2 regions of the Janthinobacterium sp. YR213 genome follow, and region 2 is predicted to be linked to the other one. Evidence: predicted binding sites of a transcription regulator. Region 2 holds the regulator's gene; the other holds the start of a gene.

Region 1 (4,396 bases), on a different contig from region 2:
CGGCTCTTCGGAACCCATTCCACACGCAAAGATACCGCGCATTTCGTCACCAGAATCTTCCGGTTAGGCTCCAAGACCCGCCACCGTGTTCCGTTTTTGGAATTCTCTGCTGCCATGAACTTTACTGCAGCATCCCTGATCTCAAATAAGCCATGTATATCACCGCGTGTCCTGTCCTCGTCAAGCGTGGTCGCGCGCGCCGATGAGACGCCAGCAACAAGAAAAATGGCGGCGACAAAGGAAGCGTACATGCGTCTATTCAAACGTAACGGTGCCAACATATTTACAATCCTTGCCAAGTCTGTTCGATATCAGATAGAGATATGGGAGCTTCCATATTTCGAGTGTGTGCATTGTCACACAAGCTGCCGACAGCTTGCTCGTTTGCTGGCAGGATTGCCTCACGCATGTTGACTCTGCCTTCACACCCTTGCGAATGCAGGAAGGATGGAACTGCCACGTCTACAGTCAACAATCCCGGCTCCAGCGTTTTTGTTCTCCACTGGTGAGTGCGTAGTTTTCGTGGCACGATGAGAAGTTCATCGGGTTCTCATTAAACTGACAAGACGCACATGGCTTTTACTTTTCACCCGCTCTCCGATATTGCCAATGAAGAATGGCTCGTTCTGTTGAATCACTCGGACGTCATCCGCCACATGCCGCTCGCCACCGAAAGCTGGGATGCGCACGCTGTGATGGAATGGGCGAAAGGCAAGGACGCGCAGTGGCAAGCAAATGGCTATGGGCCGTGGGCTATCCGGATTGATGGCGCGTTTGCCGGCTGGGGCGGTTTTCAGAAGGAAGGGCGCGAAGCTGACCTGGCACTGGTATTGCTCCCCGCGTTCTGGGGGCATGGTCCTGCGCTGTTTCGCCGGTTCATGCACCGCCGGCTGGAACTGGGTATTGGCCCGGTCAGTATCCTGCTGCCGCCCAGCCGCACTCGCGTCAGGGGGCTTGCAAGAATCGGCTTCGCATTGGATTGCGAAGTGGAGTATGAAGGCCAATGTTTTTTAAAGTTCCGGGCAATTGACTGAAATACAGGTGCGTGGTGGGGACGGGAAAAGCCCTCATCCCCCGCAACTGCCATACTATGAATACGCCGACATGAGCGATACTTGTCGAAACAGGCTGCGGCCATATCATGGGTATAGCACGCCCAAGCGCGCTTACCTCCACCTTTGAAACCATGAAAAACATCACCGTAGAATATCGTCACAATTTCCCCCTTGATCCGGTCGATGTCGTCCGTGTTTTCGATCAGTCTGGAATCAAGCGCCCCACCGACAATCTCCCGAGAATCGCGCGCATGTTCGCCGCGCCTTGCCTCTTGCTGTCGGCGTGGGTGGATGGGGAGCTGGTAGGATTGGCCCGGTCGTTGACCGACTATGCGTATTGCTGCTATCTGTCGGATCTGGCCGTCAACAAGCATTACCAGGGCTTGGGAATCGGCAAGGAACTTGTCAAGCGCACCCAGGACATCATCGGCGAGGAAGTGTCCTTGATACTGCTCTCCGCCCCGGACGCCATGTCCTACTATCCGACGCTCGGTTTTGAGCATGCCGGCAATGCCTACGTCATTCGGCGCAAACATTGAGCGACCGTTTTTAACAATTCCCGCACCTGATGAAACCCGTCTATACCCTCGTCGAAGCCTTGGCAAAAGATCCCGGCCGCGTTGCCAAAACTCAGTCCCTTACCCTCGACAGTACCAGGCCCTACATGGGCCTGAAAGGCAGCCATGGCCTGTTCGCTTCCGCAGCCTGGTGGAAAAGCATCGAGGCCAAGCGCCTCCCGATGCAAACCTTGACGGGCATCATCGAACGAACGTATTTTGCGGGGCAGGACAGCCGCCGTGGCGATCAAGTCAACAGCGTTATCTTGCGCCTGGCGGATGGCTCGACAGTGGACGAGAGCATCTACATGAACGACAAACAGGACATCAAGCTGTTCGTGCCTGGCGCCATGGTGACGATGATCTACGCGCTGGATGAGCTCAAGGCACAGCCAGCCGCCGACGGCGGTGTCAATGTGGCGCGTATCGTGCTGGAAGTGGCCATCTCCGTCAGAAAAGATAAAGAGTAGGGGACGGTGCCATGCCGATGCTCCACTATCTGCATAAGCTTGATACTGGACAAGTTTTTAGCTGAAATTGGTTTGACCGCCCACCGCGCCAGGTCTAGAGTCATCAACAAGACCCAACCGACCCCGGCGCCCACACCATGGCCAAGCCTTTTCCCTTGAACCCCAAGAATCCCGAACGCATCTGCTGGGGCTGCGACAAGTATTGTCCGCCGGACGCCATGCGCTGCGGCAATGGTTCCGAGCGCACGCAGCATCCGATCGAGCTGTTTGGCGAGGGCTGGAATGACTGGGGGCTGGCGGCGGCCGACAAGGTCGACAAGGCCGACAAGGACGAGAACCCGCCCTGACGGCAAGCGCAGCGCGCGGCGCGCCGCTACAATCTCTTCATCGCGTCCGAGCTGAGGAGTCTCCATGCAAGAAGCCCTGTCCCGCTGGCTGGCAAGTAGCGCCGGCGATTACACCCTGGCCGAACACCCGGCCGTCCACACCATCGATGAGGCGCTGATCCACGTGCCAGCCATGCCTGGCCTGATGGTAAAGAACCTGTTCGTGCGCGATGAAAAGGGCCGGCGGCATTTTCTCGTCATCGTGCCTTTCGACAAGCGCATCGACCTGGCGGCGCTGGGGCGGCTGTTGCCGGCCAGTAAGCTGAGCATGGCTTCGCCTGAACGCTTTCTCCAGCATCTGGGCATCACGCCGGGGTCCGTCAGCCTGTTTGCGCTGATCCACGACAGCGCGCAGGCGGTGGAACTGGTGCTGGACCAGGCCGTATGGGAAGCTGGTTCTGTGCAAGCCCATCCCTTGCGCAATACGGCCACGGTGGCGCTGTCGCATGCCACCCTGGTCGATTTCCTCGCCCATACTGGACACGTACCCCGCATTCTGAGCGTGCCGGCAGCTGATTAAACGCGTTGTATCAATGCCCGGCCACGGACGCGCCGCCGCTGCGCCGTCCCGGCCGGAAGCCGTGCGCGCGGGCCGACCAGGCGACGAGGAGCGCCAGCACCAGCAAGCTGACCATTGCCCACGGGAAGGCGTCCGCGCCCCACGTTTCCAGCAGGGCGCCGCCCACCACGCCCGCGGCCGCAATCGCGCCATTCCACGCCACCACGTTCATCGACAAGGCCACGTCGGCGCCACTGCCTGCCGTGTCGGCCAGCGCCGTCTGCAACAGCGTTGCCGCGCCGCCAAAGGACAAGCCCCAGACGGCCATGCCCAGGTAGATCACAAAGGGGACGTGCGCTGCGACGCCCAGCACGAAGGCCGTCGCGGTGAACACGGCCAGGCTGGCCAGCACGGTGGCGCGCAAGTGGCGCTCGACCAGCTTGCCCGTGATCCAGATGCCAGCCATGGCGGCGGCGCCGAAGACGAGCAGCACAAGATCGACCCGCTCCGTCAATCCGGCCGGCGCCACGAATGGGGCGATGTAGGTGTAGAGAATATTGTGTGCCAGCATCCAGGCGATGACGACGGCCAGCACGGGGCGCACGCCCGGCGTCGTGAAGACGCGGCGCAAGGGCAGGCGCTCATGGACGGACTGGCCCGGGTAGTCCGGCACCTTGGCCAGCACCCAGGCGATGAGGATCAATGTCAGTGCGGAAATGATCCAGAACGCGGCGCGCCAGCCGACGAGCGAACCGAGCAAGGTGCCCAGCGGCACGCCCAGGGACAGGGCGACCGGTGCGCCCACCATGGCCAGCGCCAGGGCGCGGCCTTGCTGGTGTGGCGCCACCATGCGCCGCGCATAGCCGGCCAGCAAGCTCCACGCCAGTCCGGCCGCCATGCCGGCAAAGAAGCGGGCCGCCAGGGTCAGCCAGTAGTGCGACGACAGGGCCGTGACGGTATTGAACACGAGAAAGCCGATGATGGTCAGCAATAGCACGTTGCGGCGGCGCCAGCCGCGCGTGGCGATGGTGAGCGGAATGGCTGCCAGCAGGGAGCCGAGGGCATAGGCCGTGACCATTTGCCCGGCCAGCGCGGCGCTGATGCCGAGTCCAGAGCTGATCTGCGGCAGCAAGCCGGCGGGCAAGGTTTCCGTGACGATGCAGATAAAACCTGTCATGGCCAGGGCCAGCAGGCCGGCGACGGGGAGGCGGTCGGCCAGCGCGGGGCTGGCTCCGGTGGTGATAGTGGCGAGATTCACGGCAAACATCCTTGTAAAGAGATCAGGCGCAGGAGCGCCCCTGACCGTCGTTGCGGTACATATGTATCGATCGGTATAAATATAGGCGATGACGTGCCGCGTTGTCAATGACTTCTGTATCGAGTAGTATGTAAGTAAATGAGGAGGAGCGAAGGATGGCGCAAATGGGAC
Region 2 (4,396 bases):
CCGGCATCGATATCCGCAACGGCCTGCAGTATGAATGCATCGGCTGCGCCGCCTGCGTCGATGCCTGCAACAGCGTGATGGACAAGGTCGAGCGGCCGCGTGGCCTGATACGCTACAGCACCGACCATGCGATGGAAAACAACTTCAATTCGAAGCAGATACGCCAGCGCGCCATGCGCCCGCGCGTCTTGATCTACACTTCCATCCTGGCCCTGATCATCATCGCCGTGTGTACCTCGCTGGCCCTGCGCACGCCCCTGAAAATGGACGTGATCCGCGACCGCGGTTCGATGGGACGCGAAGTGGAAGACGGCATGATCGAAAACGTCTACCGCCTGCAGATCATGAATACGTCCGAGCAAAGCCAGCATTTTAAAATCAGCGCTTCCGGCTTGCCGGGCCTGACCTTGCTGACGCGCGAAGAAGTGACCTTGCAGCCGACGGAAACGCTGGGCTGGCCGATCCGCCTGCGCGTGCCGCACGGCGTCGGCGAGAAGGGCTCGAACAAGATTGCGATCGAATTGCAATCGCTGGACGATCCATCGCTGCATGTGCGCGAAAGCGCGGTATTCATCGTGCCACGTTAACAAGGAAAGGCGGACGGGGACCGGGTGCCCTCGCCGCCGCCACGAAGTTGCAGGAAGGCCGGTCCCCATGCGGGGACTGGCTGATTAAACAGGAGAAACAGCATGTCCGACAGTCTGAAACTGCAAGCCCCCGTTGCACCGTGGTACAAGCATCGCTGGCCATGGCTGCTGATGATCGGTCCCGGCCTGTCCGTGGTCGTCGGCAGCTTCATGGGCTATATCGCGTTTACGCAGCCCGATGCGCTGGTGGTGGGCGATTATTACAAGCAGGGCAAGGCAATCAACCAGGATTTGAAGCGCGACACGATCGCCAGCGACCTGGCCATGGATACGCGCCTGTCATATGACGTGGCTGCAGCGCGCCTCAGTGGTTCCGTGCACAGCTTCGGCAAGGCCTATCAGGCGCCGCTGCAGCTGCACCTGGCGCATGCGACCCTGCCGGAAAAGGATATCAAGCTGCTGGTGCAGCCCGATGCGGCCGGCAATTTTTCCGTAGCACTGCCGATGCTCGAGCGCAGCCGCTGGCAAGTGCTGGTGGAAAACGACAAACGCGAGTGGCGCCTGTCCGGCATCTGGACCTGGCCCCTGCAACGCAGCATCGCGCTGCACGCGGATGAAGAGCTTTAACGTACAGCGCCGGGAAAACCGTCGCGAGCGGCAGTGATTTGTGGTTGAGAAGCGCAGCTGTGCTATGCACGGGGGCGCCGAGCCAGCGAGCATCGCAGGCCGCAAAGCGCGACGCGCAGCAGGTTTTGACGGTGCTGTTACTTGCAGGTGTCCGTGCCGGCCGTAATCGCTTTCAACTTGGCCGGCTGCAGGATTTCGATCTCGCGGTTCGAGACGCGCAGCCAGCCTTCCTTCTTGAATTTCGACAATAAGCGGCTGACGCTTTCGATGGTCAGGCCCAGATAGTTGCCGATTTCCTCGCGCGACATGCGCAGCTGGAAATTGCTGCCCGAATAGCCACGTGCTTCATAGCGCGACGCCAGGTTGACGATGAAGGCGGCAAAACGCTGGGTCGCCTGCATATTGCCCAGCAATAGCATGACGCTTTGCTCGCGCGTGATTTCCTGGCTCATCATGCGGTGGAAATGACGCAGCAGGGTCGGCATATTGCCCAGCAATTGTTCCAGGCTGGAAAACGGAATTTCACACACTTCGCTGTCTTCCAGCGCCACGGCATTACAGTGGTGGCGGTCGGCGCTGATGGCGTCCATGCCCAGCAGTTCACCGGCCATCTGGAAACCCGTCACCTGCTCTTCGCCACCCGGATTGATCTGGTAGGTCTTGAAGTGCCCCAGGCGGATCGCGTACAGGTTCTGGAACGAGTCGCCGATGCGGAACAGCGAGGCCCCGCGCACGATCTTGCGGCGGCGGCCGATGATCTGGTCCAGCCTATCCATGTCGCCCACATCAAGGCCCATCGGCAGGCACAATTGATGCATGCTGCAGGTCGAGCATCGTGCACGCAACGCCTCCACGTTCACGGTGGGCAAGGTGGGAGTGAGTAGCGCTTCAGTCATGTCGGTACCTTTTAGAAAATGCAACAACAAGTTTACTGCATACAGCTGCATACAGGGTTGCCGTATGCCAATTTCACCGTAAATTCGGCGAATAAACGACGTCCAGCCTTTAATTATATGGCAACATCGTCAAAAGCCCATACGGGGCGGGCAATTTGCGCGGCGGCGCTTGCCAAGCTGGGGTATTGATAGGAAAATTCCTGACAGCATTATCTGCCGCCTGTGCCGCCCGGCACTGAAAAGGAAATCATGAAGCCTCTCGGCATTAAAGCAAAAGTCGCGCTGGCCACCAGCCTGACCTCGATCGCCATGATCGCGCTGGTCACCATGATCCAGGTGCAGCACATGCGCGACGACTTCACCCGAGTACTGCTGAGCCAGCAGTCATCCCTGATCAGCCGCACCGCTGCCGAGCTCGACGACAAGCTGGGCATGCTGCTGCAGATTGTCACCCTGACGGCCAGGCAGCAGCCGCCGGAACTGATCGCCCAGCCCGCCAAACTGCGCGAATACTATGCGCGCCGCTCGATGCTGGTGCTGTTCGACGACGTGCTGGTGCTCGATGCGCATGGCGCCATCGTGGCCGACATGCCGGAAGTGGCGGGGCGCGCCGGCATCAACGTCGCCGAGCGCGAGTATTTCCAGACCGTCCTGCGCACGCGCCAGCCCATGATTACCGAGCCGATGCTGGGCAAGTCGAGCGGCATGCCCATCGTGCAGATGGTGGCGCCCGTGCTGGCCGCCGATGGCCAGGTGGCCGGCGTGGTGATCGGCGTGCTGCGCCTGTACAAGGACAATCTGCTGGGCCGCCTGCGCTCGGAAAAGATCGGCAAGAGCGGCTATTACTTCATCCTCACGCGCGGCGCCGTGCCGCGCTATGTGCTGCACCCCGATACCAGCCGTTTGCTGCAGCCACGCAAGCCGAACGCCAACCTGACGACCACCCAACTGCTGAAGGAGGATGGCGAAGGCAGCATGGTCAGCACCAACAGCCGCGGCATCACGGCCGTCAACAGCTTCAAGCGCCTGAAATCCGTGAACTGGCTGCTGGCCGCCTCGCTGCCCGTCGAGGATGCCTTCGAACCGTTCGATGGCGTACTGTACCGGCTGGTGCTGTGGAGCATCCTCGCTTCGCTGCTGGCCGCCTTTGTTCTGGGCTTGGTCACCGTGCGCCTGCTGTCGCCGCTGGTGCGCCTGCGCGACACCCTGCTGGCCCTGCGCACCAGCGGCAGCCGTTTCACCCCCGTGCCGGTACAGCAGCGCGACGAGATCGGCGAACTGACGGAAGCGTTCAACGGCCTGATGAGCGAACGCGACCGCCTGCAGCAGGAACTCGAAGCGCGCGCGGCGGAGCTGGAGCAGGAACGCGACCGGGCCGAGGCGGCCAACCGTGCCAAGAGCGATTTCGTGGCCAACATGAGCCATGAAATCCGCACGCCCCTCAATGCCGTGCTGGGCATGGTGTATTTGCTGGGCAATACCAGGCTCGACACGGAACAGCGCAAGTACCTGACCATGGTCAGAGTGGCGGGCCAGTCGCTGCTGGGCATCCTCAACGATGTACTCGACTATTCGAAGATCGAGGCGCGCCGCATGGAATTGTCACCCGTCGAATTCGACCTCGACGAAGTCATGAATACCCTGGCCACGACGATGACGATGAATGCGGGCGAAAAGGAACTGGAACTGGCCATCGCCGTCGAGCCCGACGTGCCGCGGCGCCTCGTGGGCGACGCCCAGCGCCTGCAGCAAATTCTCGTCAACCTGGCCGGCAACGCCATCAAGTTTACCGAGAGCGGCGAAGTGGTGGTGGCCGTCAGCCTGGCCGAGAGCGAAAACGGGCGCGCCTGGCTGCGCTTCGAAGTGCGCGACACGGGCATCGGCATGACGGAACTGCAGCAACAGCAGCTGTTTGCCGCGTTTTCACAGGGCGACCAGAGCATCACGCGGCGCTTCGGCGGCACGGGCCTGGGCCTGGCCATCAGCAAGCAGCTGATCCACATGATGGGCGGCGACATCGCCGTCGCCAGCAGCGAAGGCAAGGGCAGCCGCTTCTGGTTCAGCGTGCCCTTCGAGATGCTGGCGCAGCCGGCCGAAACGCGGCGCACGCCGGCCCTGGGCCAGCTGCGCCTGCTGGTGGCCGACGACAACCGCACGACGCGCGAACTGATCGTCAAGCTGATCGAGGCGTGGGGCTGGCTGGCCGACGAAGTGGACTCCGGCTTTGCCGCAATCGAACTGTACCGCGAACGCCTGGCGCAGCAGCAGCCGTATGATGTGGTGCTG

Evidence for each region. The regulator FNR, encoded in region 2, switches genes on or off when oxygen is low (the NO sensors DNR and NnrR bind a similar motif). The targets are predictions, from matches to a motif close to TTGATNNNNATCAA.
Region 1: BLT98_RS24450 (DUF3079 domain-containing protein) is a predicted target of FNR. The motif match lies at 2,122-2,135, and genes of this name have one in related genera.

What each region holds. Positions count from the first base shown of each region.
Region 1 covers NZ_FNDA01000006.1:157,807-162,202, forward strand. The annotation lists gene BLT98_RS28955 (hypothetical protein) at 1-281, opposite strand, end outside; gene BLT98_RS24435 (GNAT family N-acetyltransferase) at 573-1,034, shown strand; gene BLT98_RS24440 (GNAT family N-acetyltransferase) at 1,187-1,594, shown strand; gene BLT98_RS24445 (hypothetical protein) at 1,720-2,082, shown strand; gene BLT98_RS24450 (DUF3079 domain-containing protein) at 2,220-2,429, shown strand; gene BLT98_RS24455 (prolyl-tRNA synthetase associated domain-containing protein) at 2,494-2,988, shown strand; gene BLT98_RS24460 (MFS transporter) at 2,999-4,144, opposite strand; gene BLT98_RS24465 (TetR/AcrR family transcriptional regulator) at 4,390-4,396, shown strand, end outside.
Region 2 covers NZ_FNDA01000003.1:769,756-774,151, reverse strand. The annotation lists gene ccoG (cytochrome c oxidase accessory protein CcoG) at 1-587, shown strand, start outside; gene BLT98_RS17400 (FixH family protein) at 690-1,214, shown strand; gene fnr (fumarate/nitrate reduction transcriptional regulator Fnr) at 1,352-2,110, opposite strand; gene BLT98_RS17390 (response regulator) at 2,360-4,396, shown strand, end outside.